DNA from 2 places in the Furfurilactobacillus sp. W61-4 genome. Region 2 is predicted to be linked to the other one. Evidence: predicted binding sites of a transcription regulator. Region 2 holds the regulator's gene; the other holds the start of a gene.
The links. Region 2 encodes CtsR, which represses protease genes until heat stress. Its sites were predicted from a motif close to TTGGTCAAAAAAGGTCAAANA; they were not measured.
Positions count from the first base shown of each region.

Region 1 (10,645 bases), on a different contig from region 2:
ACAAACGTCGTCAATTAGTGACTGGCATGGCAGGTTCAGCCCGTTCGCTTTTGCTTAGCACACTACTGGCTGATTTAAAGCAGCCGTTACTGATGGTGACGGATACAGCTTTTCATGCTGGACAGTTGGCCGACGATTTAACCAATGTACTACCCGATGAGCAGGTGTTTAACTTTCCCGCCGAAGAAATGTTAGCCACTGAAATTGCAGTAAGTTCACCTGAGGCCCGTGCTGACCGGGTTCGTGCCTTGCATGCGCTACAGCGGCAAACGCCGGTTGTCGTGATCAGTGATTTAGCTGGGTTGCGCCGATATTTACCACAGCCCGAGGATTTTGCCGCGGCGAGCTTTACTTTAGTAACGGGTCAAGATTATCAACTACGCGACTTACAAAACCAACTTCATCAGATGGGGTATGTACATGAGCAATTGGTTGCCCGTCCTGGTGACTTCGCTGTTCGTGGATCAATTTTTGACATCTATCCGTTGGATGCTGATTATCCAGTTCGAGTAGACTTTTTTGATACCCAAATTGATTCGTTGCGGACTTTTGATCCGGAGAATCAACGCAGTATCGAAACAATCGATCAGATCACAGTGTTACCAGCTACAGAACTAGTGATGACGCCGACTCAGTTAAGCAGCGGTAAAGCGAAACTAAGGCAGCTTGTCGATAGCTACGCGGAAACATTAAGCGGCGATGAGCGCCAACAGCTAACGACCCACTTTGAGGAATTACTGGTAGATGATGCTCAACCAAGCACGGTGCCAGAATTAGGACTGTATGCGTCTTTGTTTTATCAAGCGCCAGCAGGGTTGTTAGATTATTTGTCAAATGATGGGCTTGTTTTATTCGATGATTACAATCGGTTAATTGAAACGGATCGGCAAATTTCGACAGATGAAGCCAACTGGATCACGGATCGTTTGCGCACCCAATCGATGTTACCGGATCAACCACTAGGCCATGATTTTCGGCAAACGATCCGTGAGATCAAACAAGTGCAGGTCTTTTTCTCGCTTTTTCAAAAAGGCATGGGCAATATGCGTTTTGATCAGTTGACGAATTTTATTAGCCGGGATATGCAGAAATTTTTCGGTCAGTTACCGGTTTTAAAGACGGAAATTGAACGTTGGCAAAAACAACACCAGACCGTGGTTATCATGGTCAATGACCAAGACCGGATCAGTAAGGTCAATGACACCTTACATGATTTTGAGATTAAAGCTAGTTTAGATAAGGTCAGCAACTTGACCCAGGGCGCTGTTCAAGTGGTGCCGGCCACTTTGCAAAATGGGTTCGAGTTATCGGCTGCTGGCTTGGTCGTCGTGACTGAGAATGAAATGTTTGCCAAAGTCACCAAAAAGCGACCGCGACGGCAAACATTAGCTAATGCCGAACGATTACGGAGTTATACAGAATTAAAACCTGGCGATTATGTGGTTCATATCAACCACGGGATTGGCCGCTTTGAAGGAATGCAAACCTTGGAAGTGGATGGGGTTCACCAAGATTACATTACGATCGATTACCAAGATAATGCGAAGATTTTCATTCCCGTCACGCAGTTAAATTTGATTCAAAAGTATGTTTCGTCTGAAGATAAAAAACCACGGGTGAATAAGCTCGGTGGAACCGAGTGGGCGAAGACGAAACGTAAAGTTGCCAGTAAAATCGAAGATATTGCCGACGAGCTGGTTGACCTATATGCTGCCAGAGCCGCGCAAAAAGGTCACGCGTTCCCCCCTGATGATGCTTATCAGGCGGAATTTGAAGCGGCATTCCCTTATGTTGAGACACCAGATCAACTGCGGAGTATTGATGAAATCAAGCATGATATGGAACAGCCCAAGCCAATGGACCGTTTGCTAGTCGGCGATGTCGGCTTCGGCAAAACAGAAGTGGCTTTGCGAGCAGCTTTCAAGGCGATTGAAGATCGTAAACAGGTGGCCTTTCTGGTCCCAACGACAATTTTGGCACAGCAACACTATGATACGATGACGGCGCGTTTCGATGGGTTCCCCGTTAAAATCGGGATATTGTCTCGGTTTGATACCCCCAAGCAAATGAAAGCAACCCTTGCTGGTGTGGCGAGTGGTGAAATCGACATTGTCGTCGGGACACATCGCTTGTTATCCAAAGATGTCATTTTTAAGGACTTAGGATTGTTATTGGTCGATGAAGAGCAACGCTTTGGCGTTAAGCACAAAGAACGGATTAAACAAATGCGCGCGTCTGTTGATGTCTTGACGTTGACGGCAACGCCGATTCCGCGAACCTTGAATATGTCGATGATTGGTGTTCGCGATTTATCCGTCATTGAGACGCCACCTGCGAACCGGTACCCCATTCAAACCTATGTGATGGAGGCTAATCCGGTCGCCGTTCAAGATGGCATCAACCGAGAACTTGCCCGCGGCGGTCAAGTGTTTTATCTGCATAATCGCATTGACGATATCGAACGCGTGGTCGACAATGTGAAACAACTCGTTCCAGATGCTCGGGTGGCATATATCCATGGCCGAATGACAGAAACACAGCTTGAAAGTGTTCTATACGATTTCATTCGCGGTGAGTACGATGTGTTAGTCACCACCACAATTATTGAAACGGGTGTTGATATTCCCAACGTGAATACCATGTTTATTGAGAATGCGGATCATATGGGATTGTCTCAGTTGTATCAATTGCGTGGACGAATCGGTCGCAGCAATCGGGTGGCTTATGCTTACTTTACTTACCAACCTAATAAAGTCTTGACCGAAGAAAGTGAAAAGCGGTTGGAAGCGATTCGTGATTTCACTGAATTAGGTTCAGGGTTTAAAATTGCAATGCGTGATTTGTCTATTCGAGGTGCCGGAAACCTGTTGGGGCAGCAGCAGCACGGCTTTATTGACTCGGTTGGTTATGACTTGTATACTCAGATGCTTTCGCAAGCCGTTGCCAAAAAACGTGGGCAATCTGTTCAAGTTCGGTCAGATACAGAAATTGAATTGGGCATTGAAGCATATCTTCCTTCTGAATACATTGCTGACGAACGGCAGAAGATTGAAATTTATAAACGAATTCGTGAATTAGACAATGAAGCTCAGTACGTGGAAGTTGATGAAGACTTAATTGATCGCTTTGGCGATTATCCACAAGCGGTTGCTAACTTACTAGCCGCTGGTCATTTAAAGATGACTGCTGATGCGGCACTTATCAGTAAGATTGCGCGTACCGATGATGTGATTTTGGTGACCTTGTCTGCAGAAGGTAGTCGCATTTTGTCGGGAGAGGCGATTTTTAAAGCCTTATCCGAAACAAAATTACGCGCCACAGTAAGTGATCATGCGGGACAATTGGTCGTCAAGTTAGTTATTCAACCTAAGATGACGGAGCCCCAGTGGCTTGCATCACTGAGCGCCTTTGTGACGGCATTAGCTGAAACGGTCACTGCTCAAACGGAAATGAGAACCGCTGAAGCGGCGTCGACGGACGCGGTCGATTAAGCTTTGGCTACAGAATCTTTGAGTAAAGGAGTCCGCATGAAGATACATCCACAAGCCAAATCGACGGACAAGCCTACCCAAACAGCTCGTCGTGGGTTAGTCAATGGTGCGTTATTACTTTCGTTAGCGGCGCTTGTTGCTAAAGTGCTCAGCGCCGTGTACCGAATTCCATTGCAAAATTTAGTTGGGAATACGGGCTTCTATGTTTATCAGCAAGTTTATCCATTGTATGGAATTGCCATGACCTTCGCATTAAGTGGCCTACCGGTATTTATTTCGAAATTAATTGCTGAGGTGGCAGACCCATGGCGCCAACAGTTAGTTGCCCGTCGAATCTTTGTGATCTTAGCTGGTTTTGGCTTATGCTTGTTTATCGGTTTGTTTATGGGGAGTTATGGCATTGCCGCAGCGATGGGTGACGTTGGTTTAACACCACTGGTTCAGGTGGTTGCCGGCATGGCGTTATTTTTGCCATTCTTGGCTGTCGGCCGCGGTTTTGCACAAGGTCAGTTTAATATGCGGCCCACCGCGATTTCACAAGTGTTGGAACAGGTCGTGCGGGTGGTGGTCATTATTGTTGTCGCCTGGCTAGCTGCACATCAGCATTGGAATGTTTATCGAATGGGTGCTTGGGCCATGAGCGGGGCATTATTCGGGGCGGTTGCCGCCCTACTCGTCTTTGGACAAACATATCGAAAGCTATTTAGGCCCTCATCTGCAGCGGAACCAGTCGCCAGCAGCGATCACTGGCGAACTTTGATGGGACGTTTGTGGCAAGAGGGCGGCACGATCTGTTTGTTCGCAGCGGTGGTCATCCTTTTGCAGCTCGTTGATTCGTTTACCGTGAAGCGTGGTCTAGTTGCGGGTGGACTTACTGATCCAGCTGCTAAATCCTTAAAAGGGGTTTATGATCGGGCCCAACCACTGATTCAGTTAGGCTTGGTTGTCGCAACTAGTTTTTCGGCCACCTTATTACCAGCTTTAAGCGTTGCCTGGCGCCAACAACGGCAACAAGCTATTCAAACGACGCTAACCATGTTGATCCACATTAGCCTGGCACTATCCGCTGCTGCTACAATCGGGCTAGTCGTGCTCATGCCACTCATAAACTTAGTCCTTTTTGGCAGTGAGACTGGTAGCCTAGCCTTAGCGATTTATTGTATCAGTATCATTTTTGCGAGCTTAATCAGCACGTATAATAGCATTTTGCAGAGTATGAATCAGTATCGACTGTCGCTAGTTGCGTTGATTGCCGGCCTCATTGTCAAGGGCTGTTTCAACTATTGGGCCGTTTTCATGTGGGGAATTAATGGCGCTAGTTGGCTGACCGTGATTAGTTTGGCGACAATGATGTTAATATTATGGTTAGGTAGTCCAACATCGATGAGACTAGCGTTGACCCAGGGCAGCTTCGTTCGCAAATTAGCGGGGATTGTGGGGGCAATGGGCGGACTGGCAGGTTTGACCAGTTGGCTGTGCCAGTCATGGCTGCCACTGACGCGTGGGTCAGCTATTTTGATGGTGGCAATTTGTGTGACACTGGGGATAAGCGTGTTTGTTGGACTAGCGTTGTGGGGCCAATTGTTTTCGATGCGAGAGTGGTTAACCTTGCCCGGCGGAAGACGATTGTTAAAACTAGCAAAACGAAATTAAGTCAGAATTTGACGAGGTGAAAGATGCGATTAGATAAATTTTTGAAATTATCACGTGTAATTAAACGGCGAACAGTGGCGAAGGAAATTGCTGACCAAGGCCGAATTACAATTAATGGAAACAAAGCGAAGTCATCCAGTAATGTTAATGTGAATGATAAGTTAGTTATTTCGTTTGGCAATAAAACCCTGACCATCCAAGTATTAAATTTGATGGAAATTGTTAAAAAAGATGATGCTGATAAGATGTATAAAGTCATCGATGAGGCGTATGCTCGAGACTTTAATGAAGAATCATAATTACAATTTTAATTGCATCACGAAAGTACGTTCCCCTAGAAATGCCTTGAAACGTTGAGGTGTAATGGTTTTGTCATTTACATCTATTTTAGCCGTTGTTATACTCTAGTTAATAAGTTGATTGAATGTAGTCGAAGTTGACCATTGACGGTGGGGCATGACATGCAAGATAAACAGACGGTTCATCAGTTGAATAACGATTATGTACAGCGTTTACGCGCTAGTGAAGTGGCTCATCAGGCTCAAAAATTAGCCTTGAGTAAACAACGTCGTGTTCGGGCTATTCGAATTTTAATTGGTTTTGCTGTCGCGTTAGTCTTGTGTGTATGGGCCTATGGGAGAAATTTGGCCAGCCTTCACCAAATTAATCAGCAAACGACGGTCGCGCAAAAGCAATTGAGCACTGCCAAGGCTGAACATGGTCAACTGAATCAAAGGGTGAAGCAGCTGCATAACGACGACTATTTAACGCAACTGATTCGGTCGAAATATTTATATTCGAAAGACGGCGAAATTGTCTACAATCTGCCGAGTAATTCGAAATAAAATTAACTGAAAATGGGCAAACCGACAGCCGCAGTGAATACCTGCGACTGTTTTATGTTAAAATAATTTTAATTTTACCGGTAGGTTTAGGTGCTCAGGAGGGCTATTTTTTCTATGGCAGTGGAAGTTGGTAGTAAGGTGACAGGGAAAGTGACGGGGATTACTAATTTTGGTGCGTTTGTCGATTTAGGCGATCATCAAAGTGGCCTCGTTCACATTAGTCAAGTCTCGAATAATTATGTCAAAGACATTCATGATGTCTTGAGTGTTGGTGATGAGGTTAGTGTTAAGGTCATGTCAATGGACAAGGGCAAGATTGCCTTATCAATGAAAGCACTTGAAACACAATCATCCAATACTGAGTCGCATCATGACCGGCCTCATGCCTCAGCACCTAAGCGGTCAAACAGTGCCAACGCGCATGGCAGTCGGGGTGGACGTAAGTCGCAACCGGTTGACAGCAGCTTCGATGGAATGATGGCGAGCTTTTTAAAGGATAGCGAGCAGCGCTTGGCAACTTTAAAGCACAACACTGAAGGCAAACGAGGCGGTCGCGGTGGGCGCCGTAGCTAAAGCAATAGCAGTGTACTGAAGCGTTGCGGTTTTTAAAACCGTGATGCTTTTTTTCTAAAGATAATTTGAGGAGGGGAGCTATATCGACGAAGTGATGCAGTTGTTTTTGCAAGCTAATCGCACACATCATCTGTGGCAGCCGACGGATACGGTCGTCTTAGCCGTGTCTACCGGTGTTGATTCGATGGCCCTGCTGGCACTGTTCAGTCAACTACCAAAATCACAGCGGCCACAGTTAGTGGTGGCGCACGTCAACCATCAGTTACGGGCTCAAAGTGACCTCGAAGAAGACTATCTGCGTCGGTACTTAGCTGGTAGTGAGATTAAGTTAGTTGTCGAGCACTGGCCACAACAAGCACATCCTAAATCAGGCTTGGAAGCGGCTGCACGTCAGGTGCGCTACCATTTTTTCCGGACAGTTATGTCGCAGTATCAAGCCAATGTTTTAGCAACGGCGCATCAGCAAGATGAACAAGTTGAAACAGCACTGATGGCGATGATTGAGGGCCGGTCATTTACGAGTACCTTAGGCATTGAATGGCGACGTCCTTTTGCGAGTGGACATTTGATTCGCCCCTTGTTAGGTGTGCCCAAGGCGAAACTTAGGGCGTTTGTGAACGATCACCAGATTAGGAGTTTTGAAGATTTGACAAACGAAGAGCTGGTGGCGACACGCAATCGAGTGCGCCATCAACTCATGCCACTGATCGAACAAGAAAATCCGCGTTTTGTTGCCGACTTTAGTCAGTCAATTGCGGATCAGCAGCAGATGACGCTTTATTTACGCGGTCAAGCTCAAACAATTTTGGCTGAAATCAGTGGTCAGGTGGACAAAGTTGTGCACCATGAGTTACCGACGAGTTTTTTATTGAAACAAGATTTCTTACGACAGCAAGGCCCGGTTGATATTGCCACTGGTGCTTGGCAAAATGCCGCCCGCGGATTGACTAGTGGTCCGCCGCAGACCCATTTCAATTTAGACAAAAATTGGCAACTTGTCCGTCGTTATGACCACTATTTCTTTCAAAGACGAGGAACAAGCCTTGAGAAAATTGACCGGCCGCTTCAATTTGAAAATAAAACTATGGTAACATTAAACAAACGACAGTCCTTAAACACTGGCGGCTGGCTGGTCGCTGTTGATGCCCAGCAAGTCGTGACGATGCAACCACAGCATCACAGCGTTCATGTTCGCGTCAAGGCATCTGAGTGGCCATTAGTTATTCGGTTGGCGAAGAAAAATGATCAGTTGGCTTTGCACGGTGGACATCATCAACAGGTTCGCCGAATTTTGATCGATCAAAAGGTACCTGTGGAGCAACGCCAATCGCAGTTAATTGTGACGACTAACACCGGACGACCGCTGTGGTTAGTTGGTCGAAAAGTGGCTGTTGATACCGATGGCGCATTAATTGAATTGTCGATAAAACTAGACGGGGAGTAGCAGATGAATAACGATATTGAAAAAACACTCTATAGTGTTGAGGACATTAAGGAAGCGGCTCACCGACTGGGGCAGCAACTCACCGAGGACTATCAAGATAAGCGGCCAATTTTAATTTCAGTCCTAAAGGGTGCGATCTTATGGACGGTTGATGTGATGCGCGAGATGGACATTATGGCCGAAGTGGACTTTATTGATGTTTCCAGTTATCACGGTGGTGTTGCTTCAGCCGGTGAGATTCAATTGGTCCACGATCTTAGCGCTGATGTCGCTGGGCGTAATGTCATCATTATGGAAGATATTATCGATACTGGGCGTACGCTACAGTTCTTGATTGATCTGTTGAAGCAGCGGCAGGCTAAGGATATCAAGGTCTGCACGTTGCTTGATAAGCCTGAGGGTCGAGTGGTAGCGGCTAAAGCCGACTATGTGGGTTTTCAATTACCAAAGGAATTCGTGGTTGGCTATGGCCTTGATTACAAAGAGTTTTACCGCAATTTGCCATATGTAGGTGTTTTAAAACCATCTGTGTATGAAGGGGACCAGCCCGAGTAAAAAATTGGCACCCGATAAAATTGGCCGAAAAAGGCGTGATTTTTATTTGGTCAAGATAGGTCAATTGTGATATAGTATGTTTCATCAACAGGGATTACCCCTGCTCAGACCCTCGAACGAGGTCTGAATAACGTCTATGCCGTCAGGAGGCAATGCATGAATACACGCCGAAATGGGCCGGTTCGGAATAGTTTGTTTTGGATCGTGATCTTCTTGTCATTTATGGGAATTTTATATTTCTTTTTTGGCAACAACTCCGGATCTCAAACCCAGAACATTCGTTCCAGCGAATTTGTCCGACAATTAAAGCAAAACAAAGTTAAAAACTTTCAGGTACAACCAGCCGGTGGGGTTTATAAAATCACCGGTGAGTACCGGAAGGCGCAAAAGGTTTCTGGTTCCGGCAGTACTGGTCTAGGAATCGGTAGTAGTCAAACGACGACTGCCAAGAACTTTACCAGTTCCATTTTGGAGAATAATGCTAGTGTCCAACAGGTAACTGATGCGGCGTCTAAGCACAATGTCAAGATGGATACTAAGCCGGAAGAATCCAGTGGTTTTTGGATTAATTTAATCAGCTTAATTTTACCTGTCATCTTGATTGGTTTCTTCTTTTACATGATGATGGGTCAGGCGGGCCAAGGTGGTGCTGGTGGCCGTGGCGGCGTGGCAAGCTTTGGGAAATCCAAAGCTAAACCTGCTGACCCGAAGAGTAATACGATTCGGTTCAGTGATGTTGCCGGTGAAGAAGAGGAAAAGCAAGAACTAGTCGAAGTGGTTGAGTTCTTGAAAGATCCGCATAAATTCACGACACTAGGCGCTCACATCCCAGCCGGGGTCTTACTTGAGGGCCCGCCTGGTACAGGGAAAACGTTGCTGGCTAAGGCCGTTGCCGGTGAAGCTGGCGTACCGTTCTTCTCCATGTCTGGTTCTGATTTCGTGGAAATGTTTGTCGGGGTCGGAGCTAGCCGGGTTCGTGACTTATTTGACCAAGCTAAGAAGAGTGCCCCATCGATCATCTTTATTGACGAAATTGATGCAGTTGGTCGTCAACGGGGAACTGGCATGGGCGGTGGTCATGATGAACGTGAGCAAACGTTGAACCAGTTGTTAGTTGAAATGGATGGATTCACGGGCAACGAAGGCGTCATTGTCATGGCCGCGACAAACCGGTCTGACGTGTTGGATCCGGCGTTGTTACGGCCAGGTCGTTTTGACCGTAAGATCTTAGTCGGTCGTCCCGACGTTAAGGGTCGTGAAGCAATTTTGAAAGTACATGCTAAGGGCAAACCATTAGCCGCTAATGTGGACTTAAAAGAGATTGCAAAACAGACACCTGGTTTTGTGGGTGCCGACTTGGCCAATCTTTTAAATGAAGCCGCATTGTTGGCCGCCCGTCGCGGTAAGACGCAGATTGACGCCGCTGATTTAGATGAGGCCGAAGATCGAGTTATTGCAGGTCCGGCTAAACACGATCGGGTTATCTCTGATCAAGAACGGCGAACGGTGGCGTTCCATGAAGCGGGTCACACGATTGTTGGTCTGGTCTTAAACGATGCGCGAGTTGTGCATAAGGTTACGATTGTCCCACGTGGTCGCGCCGGCGGTTACGCAATTATGTTGCCACGCGAAGACCAGATGTTGATGAGTAAAAAAGATGCCCAAGAGCAGATTGCCGGATTGATGGGTGGTCGTGCTGCTGAAGCCATTATTTTCAACTCTGAATCATCCGGTGCATCTAATGACTTCGAACAGGCAACCGGAATTGCTCGTGCGATGGTGACTCAGTACGGGATGAGTGATAAGTTGGGGATGGTTACGTTAGAAAGTGATGGTCAACCATTCTTAGGTGCTCAATATGGTCAACAACCACCTTACTCACAGGAGACCGCTGCGCTGATTGATGAAGAAGTTCGTCGTTTAACGAGCGAAGGTTATCAAGAAGCCCGCGATATCATTCAGAGTCACCGTGAACAGCACAAGTTGATTGCCGAAGCACTGCTGAAATATGAAACGTTGGATGAGAAGCAGATCTTAAGTTTGTTTAAGACGGGTAAGATGCCAGAAGCTCAGCAGACCAATGC
Region 1 covers NZ_BAAJNZ010000002.1:4,300-14,944, reverse strand. Annotated here, with positions in the region: gene mfd (transcription-repair coupling factor) at 1-3,491, shown strand, start outside; gene AC27FN_RS03345 (putative polysaccharide biosynthesis protein) at 3,528-5,144, shown strand; gene AC27FN_RS03340 (RNA-binding S4 domain-containing protein) at 5,168-5,443, shown strand; gene AC27FN_RS03335 (FtsB family cell division protein) at 5,606-5,989, shown strand; gene AC27FN_RS03330 (S1 domain-containing RNA-binding protein) at 6,104-6,562, shown strand; gene tilS (tRNA lysidine(34) synthetase TilS) at 6,657-8,006, shown strand; gene hpt (hypoxanthine phosphoribosyltransferase) at 8,010-8,561, shown strand; gene ftsH (ATP-dependent zinc metalloprotease FtsH) at 8,718-10,645, shown strand, end outside.
Region 1: the regulator CtsR is predicted to act here: its motif matches at 8,608-8,628, upstream of ftsH (ATP-dependent zinc metalloprotease FtsH).

Region 2 (10,645 bases):
CAATTTTTAACCATTGTGGTTCAATGGCAACAGCAACTTGTCGGTCAGCCAGTTCATGATGATCAGCCTTTTCGACTTCATTTGGCGCCAGAACAGCTATGCGAGTCTGAATTATCCCAAATCCATCAGGTTACATCTAAACGGAGGCGACATTGATCATGATTAAGAGATCCGGAAGGCTATTGAAATTGATATGGGGCCTAATGCTGTCGACGGTACTGATTTTAACGATCTGGCCGGCGCATTCGCAGCAAAGCTTGACGAATTTAGCGGCCTGGTGGATCTCCTTTTTCATACTTACACTTGGCTTTGTTTTCGGGTGGCGTTATCGGAAACGTTTACGTGGTAGAGTTCTGTTAGCAACGATGGTGGCGTTGACGGTGGTTTTTGGTTTGTTTGCATTATTAGTTGCCTTGTTTGCCGAACAAGGAATCGTTCGGCTGGGACTAGCTTTGGTCGCTTTGAGCATCGTGGTTACGGGTATTTTATGGTATGGTCGAGTATATGAACGACGTCAATGGCTTAATACCGGATTAGATGATCATCATGATCAAGTGAGTTGAAATGGAGCGTGAAACGGTTGATCAAGCGGCAAACACAGGTTTTAAACGGCATTCTTTTAGCTAGTGGTGGGGCGATGCTCTGGGGTGTTTCTGGAGTCATCGCCCAAATTTTGTTTACTGGAACCCATCCCGTGACGCCAGCTTGGCTAACCACCGTCAGGATGATGCTGGCAGGTGGAATTTTGTTAATTTACAGTACGCTCGCTGGTGGTCACCCATTGGCCGTATGGCGTCATCGAAAAACCGCTTTTCAGCAGATTGTTTTTGCTTTAGCCGGTCTCATTCCCATTCAATTTTTCTATTTCTTGGCAATTCAATATGGTAATGCGGCATTGGCGACCATTTTGCAATTTCTCGGCCCCTTGGTTATTGCCGGTTATTACCTGATTTTTCACCACGAAATTCCATCCCGTGCAGAAAGCATTGGGATGTTACTAGCACTAGCTGGTGCTTTTTTTGTGGTTACCCACGGTCGTATCGATCATTTGGCCGTCTCTCCGGGGCTGTTGTTTTGGGGTTTGATGTCAGCGATTGCCGTGGCAACCAGTACGTTGCTACCTCGACCATTATTGCCGCGCTTCGGAGCCATCAATGTCAATGGCTGGGGACTTTTAATCGGTGGTTTGGCCATGAATGTCATTCAACCAGCTTGGGTCGGTGTACCGCCATTAACCAGTCGAACGCTCCTTGCCATCGGTCTGGTTGTTTTATTTGGAACTTTAATTGCCTTTGTCATGTATTCTGCTAGCCTACGGTATATCTCACCCACAACGGCTAGCCTTTTAGATGCCTTTGAACCCCTTGCAGCGACGGTAATTTCGATTACGGTGCTGCATATTCCATTTTCATGGGCTGATGGCCTAGGCGGTAGTTTAATCATCTTAGCGGTGGTGATGTTGACCTTGGGCTATAAGCGGCCAAACTGATGAACTTATATGAGTTGGTTCAAGATAATTCAATTGATGTCTTGGTAACTTATGGAACCGCACGCAAGCGTGGTATAATTAGTTTGTTACTGAAATTAAATGGAGGTTTTTAACGTGAAAATTATTGCTTACGGAATTCGTGATGACGAGCGTCCATATGTTGATGAATGGGCCCAAAGCCAAGGAATTGAAGTCAAAGCAACTAGTGAGTTGTTAACAGAAGAGACTGTGGATCAAGCAGCCGGTTTTGATGGGGCGGTCGTTTATCAACAAAAGCCTTACACAGCTGCGGTTATTGATCGTTTAGCAGAACTAGGCGTTAAAAATATGTCCTTGCGTAATGTCGGGGTGGATAACGTCGATGCAGAAGCAGTTAAACGGACTGGCTTACGTGTCACCAACGTTCCAGCCTATTCACCTGCCGCAATTGCTGAATTTACCGTAACCGAATTAATGCGATTATTACGTCACACAAAACAATTCGAACGTCGGCAAGCAAAGGGTGACTTACGCTGGGCACCAGATATTGCCACTGAGTTGAACACGTTGACTGTTGGGGTCATCGCAACTGGGCGAATTGGCCGAGCAGCTATTCAAATTTATCAAGGCTTCGGTGCCAAAGTTGTGGCGTATGATGTCTTCAAAAATCCTGAGTTAGAAAAAACGGGCATGTATGTTGATACGTTAGATGAACTATATGCACAAGCCGACGTTATTTCTTTGCACGCGCCAGCCACTAAAGAAAACTATCACATGTTAAATGCAGCAGCCTTCAGTAAGATGAAAGATGGCGTGATCATCTTGAATCCGGCTCGTGGTGATTTGTTAGACACCGATGACTTAATCGTTGCTTTGGATTCTGGTAAAGTCGGTGGTGTTGCCATGGACGTTTATGAGGGTGAAGTCGGCATCTTTAATGCTGATTTTGGTCAATTTGATGCCATTCCTGACGAACGGTTAAAAGATTTGATGTCACGGGACAACGTTTTGGTGAGTCCGCACATTGCGTTCTACACGAAGACAGCGGTTCGTAACATGGTGCAGTTTGCTTTAAACAACAATCGTCAGTTAATCGAAACTGGCACGGCTGACAATGTCGTTTCGTTTGACTAATCAGGATTTGGTAACGCCGGATATAAATGTGTTCGTCTGTTTGTAAAGAGCTAGTATCGATTATGTAAAACCCATGCTTTCATGATGAAGGCATGGGTTTTATCGGCTATACTAGGTGAGACGCATGGCACTTTCTTCAGTAAAGGAGTCTTATCATGTCTTTCAGTCAAAACGCCTACCAAGCCAACCGGTCACTTTGGCAAGCCAGCATTCAGCATCCATTTATTCAGCAACTGCGTGATGGTACTCTGCCTGAAGCAACCTTTCGTTATTACATCATTCAAGATCATCATTATTTGCATGACTTTGCGCGGGTGCACGATTTAACGGCGCAAGTAGCTGAAAACAAACAGGTCAAACAGCTTTTAACAGATTTGGCGAACGGTCTGCGGGCTGGTGAAATCACAACCCGAACGACGTTTTTTAAACCGTTAGCGATTACGCCAAGCGATGTGACACAGACGCCAATGGCACCGACAACCTATGCTTATACGTCGCACATGTATCGGACGCTATCACAGGCGGGACCAGCTGCCGCCATTGCCGGTCTACTACCTTGTGCTTGGTTGTATGCGGATATTGGTGCTGCCTTACAAGGGGTGAACTCACCGGTTCCTGTCTATCAGGCCTGGTTAGACAGTTACCAAGCCGCTGATTATACTGACGCTGTGGCGACCCAAATCGAATTGACTGACCAAGTTGCCGCTGCCACAGATCAAGCGGGACGGGCACAAATGATGGCCGCATTTGCGCGGAGTACGTATTTTGAACTCAACTTTTGGCAAATGGCACTTGATCATCAACAATGGCAGCTATGATTATTTTCGTTACGTTAGTTAGCCTCGTATGATGACAGGGCGTTGTTTGTGAAGACCAATAAAATTGCCACAGAAGTACATTTCATTACTAATCTGAATCATCAAGACACGGGACATAAAGTCAAGTGACGCCGCCGAAAAGTGAATTGTAAACGATGAAAAAATGTCATCGTTTGTAGTTCGCCCGCAACACGCGTCACTGTCCGACTTATGTCCCGTTTCCGCGTTCTACGCGTCTGGATGACCGAGGCATGTGTCAGTGGTATTTTATTTGGGCCTACCGAGGCCTTTGAATCCTTTATGATTGCAAATTTAGTCAGGGTTCGTATAATATAGTCAATATTAGTCAAAGACTGGGGTGAGCAATCATGGAAGGACCAACTAACATTTCGGATGTGATTGAGAAATATTTGAAGGGTATCTTGGCTGATGAAGAACAGGTGGAAATCCGCCGTTCTGATATTGCCGACCAATTTAATGTCGTTCCTTCACAAATCAATTACGTGATCAAAACCCGCTTCACCATCCAGAATGGCTACATCGTAGAGAGTAAGCGCGGCGGCGGTGGCTATATCCGGATCGAAAAAGTTAATTTGTTGGCAGATACGGATGTGCTCGATAGTCTGCTTAGCGACGTCGTGGGCGATGCCATTAATCAACACGACGCATATGCGATTATTAATTCATTATTCAACGACGGTGTACTCAAGGAACGCGAGGCCAATATTATTTTAGCGGCAATTGATAAAGACACCTTGGCCGTGGCTGACCATGAGGTGGAAAATACGCTACGCGCCCGTATCCTGATTGGCGTGCTGAATCGTTTACGGTTTGAAGACTGAGCGTTAATGAAAGGCAGGACAGCAAATGGACAATTTATTTACCCCGAGTGCTAAAGATGTTCTCGTTTTGGCGCAAGAACAAGCGAAGTATTTTAAACACCAGGCGGTCGGCACTGAGCATTTGCTCCTTGCTTTAACCATTGAACAAAATGGGATCGCTAGTAAAGTTTTACAACAATTCAATATTACTGAAGAAGATGTCCGTGAAGAAATCGAACGGTTCACTGGTTATGGAACGTTAACTAATGTTGACAAAGAGACGTACCTTCCTTATTCACCAAAGGCGAAGGATATTCTCACGATCGCTGGTGATGAAGCGAAACGGTTGGGTGCGACCAAGATTGGGACCGAGCACCTATTATTGGCGCTACTTTCTGATGAAAGCATTTTGTCTTCACGTATTTTGGTGACGTTAAATCTCGACTTGGCTCAAGCACGCAAAGTGATTCTGCGTAAGCTAGGAATTACTGATTCACCACGGCGTCGACAACAAATGAGCAAGGCTGCCAATAATAAGCAGCAAACAGAAGGAACACCAACACTAGATTCGTTAGCACGCGATTTAACGGCTTTGGCGGCGGATAACCAGATGGATCCGGTTGTTGGTCGGAGCAAAGAAGTTAAGCGGGTCATCCAGATTTTGAGTCGTCGAACCAAAAACAACCCCGTTTTAATTGGTGAACCTGGGGTGGGGAAGACAGCGATTGCTGAAGGATTAGCTCAAAAGATTGTCGCTGGCGACGTGCCTGAAGACTTAAGCGACAAACGTTTGATGATGCTTGATATGGGCTCCTTGGTTGCTGGCACTAAGTATCGTGGTGAGTTTGAAGATCGGCTGAAGAAAGTCATTGAAGAAATTTACAATGACGGACATGTGATCTTATTCATCGATGAGTTACACACACTAATTGGCGCTGGCGGTGCTGAGGGTGCGATTGACGCTTCTAACATTTTGAAGCCGGCCTTGGCTCGTGGTGAACTACAAACAATTGGCGCGACAACTTTAAACGAATATCAAAAGTACATTGAATCTGATGCCGCGTTGGAACGCCGGTTTGCAACAGTTCAAGTCGATGAACCGACGGAAGCTGAAGCTGTGGAAATCTTAACGGGATTAAAGCCACGTTATGAAGAACATCATCAAGTTGAGATTACTGATGACGCAGTTAGTGCGGCGGTCAAGCTATCGGCTCGCTATATCACGGAGCGTTTTCTGCCTGATAAAGCGATCGATTTGATGGATGAAGCCGGTGCCAAGGTTCGTATTGATGCTGCCGGTCACAAGACAAAATTAGCTAAGCAAGAAGATAAGTTAACTGACTTACAGCAACAAAAAGAAGCGGCGATTGAGAATCAGGACTTTGAAGGTGCGGCTGCAATTCGTGAAAAAGAGATGGCAATGCGAAAACGCGTTGATAAGCTCTTGGATGAACAGGACAATGAAAAGCTCAGCGGCCAGCCACATTATGAGCTACAAGTGACTGAAGAGGATGTTGCCGAAGTTGTTTCAGAATGGACTGGTGTGCCGCTGACACAACTGCGAAAAGACGAAGAGTCACGATTACTCAACCTAGAAAAGGTTTTACATGAACGGGTAGTCGGTCAAGACGAAGCCATTTCTGCGGTTGCACGGGCGATTCGCCGTGCTCGATCTGGGTTGAAAGATCCAAATCGTCCGATTGGATCTTTCATGTTTCTTGGACCTACTGGAGTCGGAAAAACTGAGTTGGCCAAAGCTTTAGCCGAGGCCATGTTTGGTTCAGAAGATAATATGATTCGGGTTGATATGTCAGAATATCAAGAACGCTTTAGTTCAAGTCGGTTGATTGGGGCAGCCCCAGGATATGTCGGTTACGACGAAGGGGGCCAGTTAACTGAGCAGGTTCGAAACAAGCCTTACTCAGTGGTCCTTTTGGATGAAGCCGAAAAAGCGGATACCGACGTCTTTAACTTGTTATTGCAAGTATTGGATGATGGGTTCTTGACGGATTCGAAGGGACGCAAAGTTGATTTTCGTAACACAATTTTGATCATGACTTCGAACTTGGGTGCAACTGCTGTTCGAGATGACAAAGAAGTTGGGTTTGGCGCAACCAGTGCGACAGATAATTACCAAGCAATGTCCGACAAGATTCGCCAAGCATTGCGACTCACGTTCCGACCAGAATTCTTAAATCGAATTGACGAAACGGTCATTTTCCACTCCTTGACCAAACCAGAACTGCACGAAATTGTGAAATTAATGGCCGGAACCGTTTTAAAGCGAGTGGCTGACCAAGGAATCAAGGTCAAAATCACACCTGCTGCCATTGATGTGGTGGCTGAGGCTGGGTTTGATCCAGAGTATGGTGCGCGACCAATTCGACGAGCCTTACAGACCCAGGTTGAGGATCGCCTTAGTGAAGCGCTGATCGCTGGTCAAATTAAGACGACAGACGCGGTCACTGTTGGCGCTAAATCTGGCAAAATAACGATTACAACAAAGACAGCCCCGGCTGCCAAGGCAACGGTTAGTGCGAAATCTTAACCGCAATAAAGTTTTCATCGCTTGTCTCTTTTTGGGAGATGAGCGATTTTTGCGTGTCGCTCATTAGACCATTGGGGGACTGAATGCGAATCGTTAAGATTTATCCAGAAAGTTAACCTTGTGAATTGCATTTTAGGTCGTTAACCGGCAAACTTGAAGTAAATAATTATGCGAGTGAGGAAGTACCTATGAGTCGAGAGGAGCAACTGGCCCACACGCGCCGAGGCATATTGGACGCGGCTCGGACCTTATTTTTAAATAAAGGATACGCAGAAACATCAACGCGTGATATTGCGAACGCGGTTGGGTTAACGCAACCGGCTCTTTATCATCATTTTGCGGATAAAGAACTTATCTTTATTGAAGTGATTAGTGAAGTTGGCCGTGAACTAGCGGGCCGGATGAATGCAATTATTGACGATGGCAAGGGCGATGGTTTAACGATATTGACCGACTTGTCGCAAGCCATGGTGGCAATTCATCCTCGTGATGCTTTTAGCCTAATTCACGGCAGTTTCCAATATTTAAAGCCGGAAAATCAAGGCAAATTAGGCCGAATCTTTAGTCAGGATTACGTCCAACCGCTGGTCCGTTTTTTTAGTTCAGATAAGCTGACATTAAAGCCAGGGCTAGATCCAATGACTGCAGCAAATTTTTATATGACGAGTTTAGCGCCACTGTTTGCGGAATTTCATCAACTAGGTGGTCCTAATCTGAGTGATCGCGAACGCATTCAAGTGTTACTAAGGTTGATCTTATTTGGCGTTGCCGATGAGACGAACGCATGATTTTCGTTGAGCCACGGGGCGTATTAAGGAACCCCCAACGATAGATGCAAACCCGTTGACAGAATCGTGTTAACGGCGTATATTTATCAACGTATATCACTGTGAATAAAAATGGCTGAAGCGATCTATTGTCCGTTGAAGCCCTTATAGAAAAGCAAAAGTAGCGCTTACATTTTTTTGAAATGAATTGCTTCTTTTGCCTTTTTTATGCCCAAAATTTCTGTTTCAAGTGTTTTGTAATCAACTTGTAACATATACGATGGGCTTATTCACTGGAAGACTTATATCAAAGGAGTGAAGAACTTGGCAGGGCATTTAGTTAAATACGGTAAACACCGGACCCGTAGAAGTTACGCGCGCATTAAAGAAGTTCTTGATCTGCCGAATCTGATTGAAATCCAAACGGATTCATACCAATGGTTCCTCGATGAAGGACTGCGTGACATGTTCGATGACATCATGCCAATTGACGATTTCCAAGGCAACTTGTCATTGGAATTTGTTGACTACCAGTTACTTGAACCAAAATACACGGTGGATGAAGCTCGCGAACACGATGCCAATTATTCGGCACCATTGCATGTGACCTTGCGTTTAACCAACCACGAAACTGGCGAAATTAAGAGTCAGGACGTGTTCTTTGGTGACTTCCCGTTAATGACGGATCAAGGGACGTTTATCATCAATGGTGCAGAACGGGTCATCGTTTCCCAGCTGGTTCGTTCACCAGGGGTTTACTACAACGAAGAGGAAGATAAAAATGGCCGTGAAATTTACGGTGCAACGGTCATCCCTAATCGCGGTGCATGGTTAGAATACGAAACCGATGCCAAGGAAATTTCTTACGTCCGCATTGACCGCACTCGGAAAATCCCAATGACGGAACTTGTTCGCGCATTGGGCTATGGTTCTGATGATGAGATCATTGATATCTTAGGGCAAAGTGACGGCTTAATGGCCACCTTGGAAAAGGATATTCATAAGAATTCTGACGACTCTCGGGTTGAAGAATCATTGAAGGATATCTATGAACGGTTGCGCCCAGGCGAACCTAAGACCGCTGATTCTTCTCGAAGTCTATTGACGGCTCGTTTCTTTGATCCAAAACGCTACGACACCGCTCCCGTTGGCCGTTACAAGCTTAATAAGAAGCTTGACCTACACACACGTTTGCTCGGCTTAACGTTGGCGGAAACATTAGCAGATCCTGAATCTGGTGAAATCATTGCCGAAAAGGGCACTGTTATTGACAAGACGGTCATGGCGAAATTATCGCCATACTTGGACCAAGAAGACTTCAAGTCAGTTACCTTTACACCTTCTGATGAAGCTGTGGTGACGGAACCGATGACCGTTCAAGTAATCAAGGTCTTCTCAAAGAATGACCCTGAACAAGTCTTGAACATGATCGGTAATGGCCATATTGATCTGAAGAATCACACGATTCAACCGGCCGATATCATTGCATCAATCAACTACTTCTTCAACTTGCAAGAAGGGATTGGTTCAACAGATGATATCGATCACTTAGGTAATCGACGGATTCGTTCAGTTGGTGAGTTACTACAGAACCAGTTCCGGATCGGTCTTTCACGGATGGAACGGGTTGTTCGTGAACGGATGTCCATTCAAGACTCCGCGACGGTTACCCCACAACAATTAATTAACATTCGACCAGTAGTTGCTTCGATCAAAGAATTCTTTGGCAGTTCACAATTGTCACAATTCATGGATCAAACCAATCCTTTGGGTGAATTGACTCATAAACGCCGCTTGTCTGCACTTGGACCTGGTGGACTGACTCGTGATCGGGCTGGTTATGAAGTTCGAGACGTTCACTACACGCACTATGGCCGGATGTGTCCGATTGAAACGCCTGAAGGTCCAAACATTGGTTTAATTAACTCATTGTCTAGTTATGCCAAAGTTAACCGTTACGGTTTTATCGAGACTCCTTATCGGCGTGTTTCTTGGGACACCCACAAAGTGACTGACCGAATCGACTATTTGACGGCCGACGAAGAAGATAACTTCGTGATTGCCCAAGCCAACTCAACGTTGAATGATGATGGTTCATTCGTTGACGACACGGTTTTGGCACGTTCTAAGGATGAAAACATTGAAACTTCGATCGACAACGTTGACTACATGGACGTGTCACCGAAGCAGGTTGTGGCGGTTGCCACTGCATGTATTCCATTCTTGGAAAACGATGACTCTAACCGGGCGTTAATGGGCGCCAACATGCAACGTCAGGCGGTGCCATTACTTGATCCTCATGCACCATTGGTTGGGACAGGGATTGAATATAAAGCGGCTCATGACTCTGGTGTTGCCTTGATTAGTAAGGCAGCTGGTACGGTGGAATACGTGGATGCACGTCAGATTCGGGTCCGTCGTGAAGATAGTACGCTAGACACGTACAAGTTAATGAAATTCCGTCGTTCAAACGGTGGGAAGAACTACAACCAACGGCCGATTGTCAAGGCTGGTGACCACGTTGATGCTGACGAGATCTTAGCAGATGGGCCTTCAATGGAAGGTGGGGAATTAGCCCTTGGTCAAAACCCATTGATCGCCTTTATGACTTGGGATGGTTATAACTTTGAAGATGCCATCGCCATTTCAGAACGTTTAGTGAAAGACGATGTGTACACGTCCATTCATATCGAAGAATACGAGTCAGAAGCTCGTGACACAAAGCTTGGACCTGAAGAAATGACGCGCGAAATTCCTAATGTTGGTGAAGATTCATTAAAGGATCTAGACGAACAGGGAATTATTCGGGTCGGAGCCGAAGTTCATGATGGCGACATTTTGGTTGGTAAGGTAACACCTAAAGGGGTTACCGAATTATCAGCTGAGGAACGTCTACTACATGCGATCTTTGGTGAAAAAGCGCGTGAAGTTCGGGATACATCCCTTCATGTACCGCATGGTGGTGGCGGAATTATCCAGGATGTGAAGATCTTTACCCGTGAAAATGGGGATGAATTATCACCTGGTGTCAACATGATGGTTCGTGTTTACATTGCCCAGAAGCGGAAGATTCAAGTTGGGGACAAGAT
Region 2 covers NZ_BAAJNZ010000006.1:45,618-56,262, forward strand. Annotated here, with positions in the region: gene AC27FN_RS08330 (hypothetical protein) at 1-156, shown strand, start outside; gene AC27FN_RS08335 (hypothetical protein) at 159-563, shown strand; gene AC27FN_RS08340 (DMT family transporter) at 572-1,489, shown strand; gene AC27FN_RS08345 (D-2-hydroxyacid dehydrogenase) at 1,604-2,602, shown strand; gene tenA (thiaminase II) at 2,758-3,420, shown strand; gene AC27FN_RS08355 (CtsR family transcriptional regulator) at 3,789-4,262, shown strand; gene AC27FN_RS08360 (ATP-dependent Clp protease ATP-binding subunit) at 4,288-6,789, shown strand; gene AC27FN_RS08365 (TetR/AcrR family transcriptional regulator) at 6,978-7,577, shown strand; gene rpoB (DNA-directed RNA polymerase subunit beta) at 7,881-10,645, shown strand, end outside.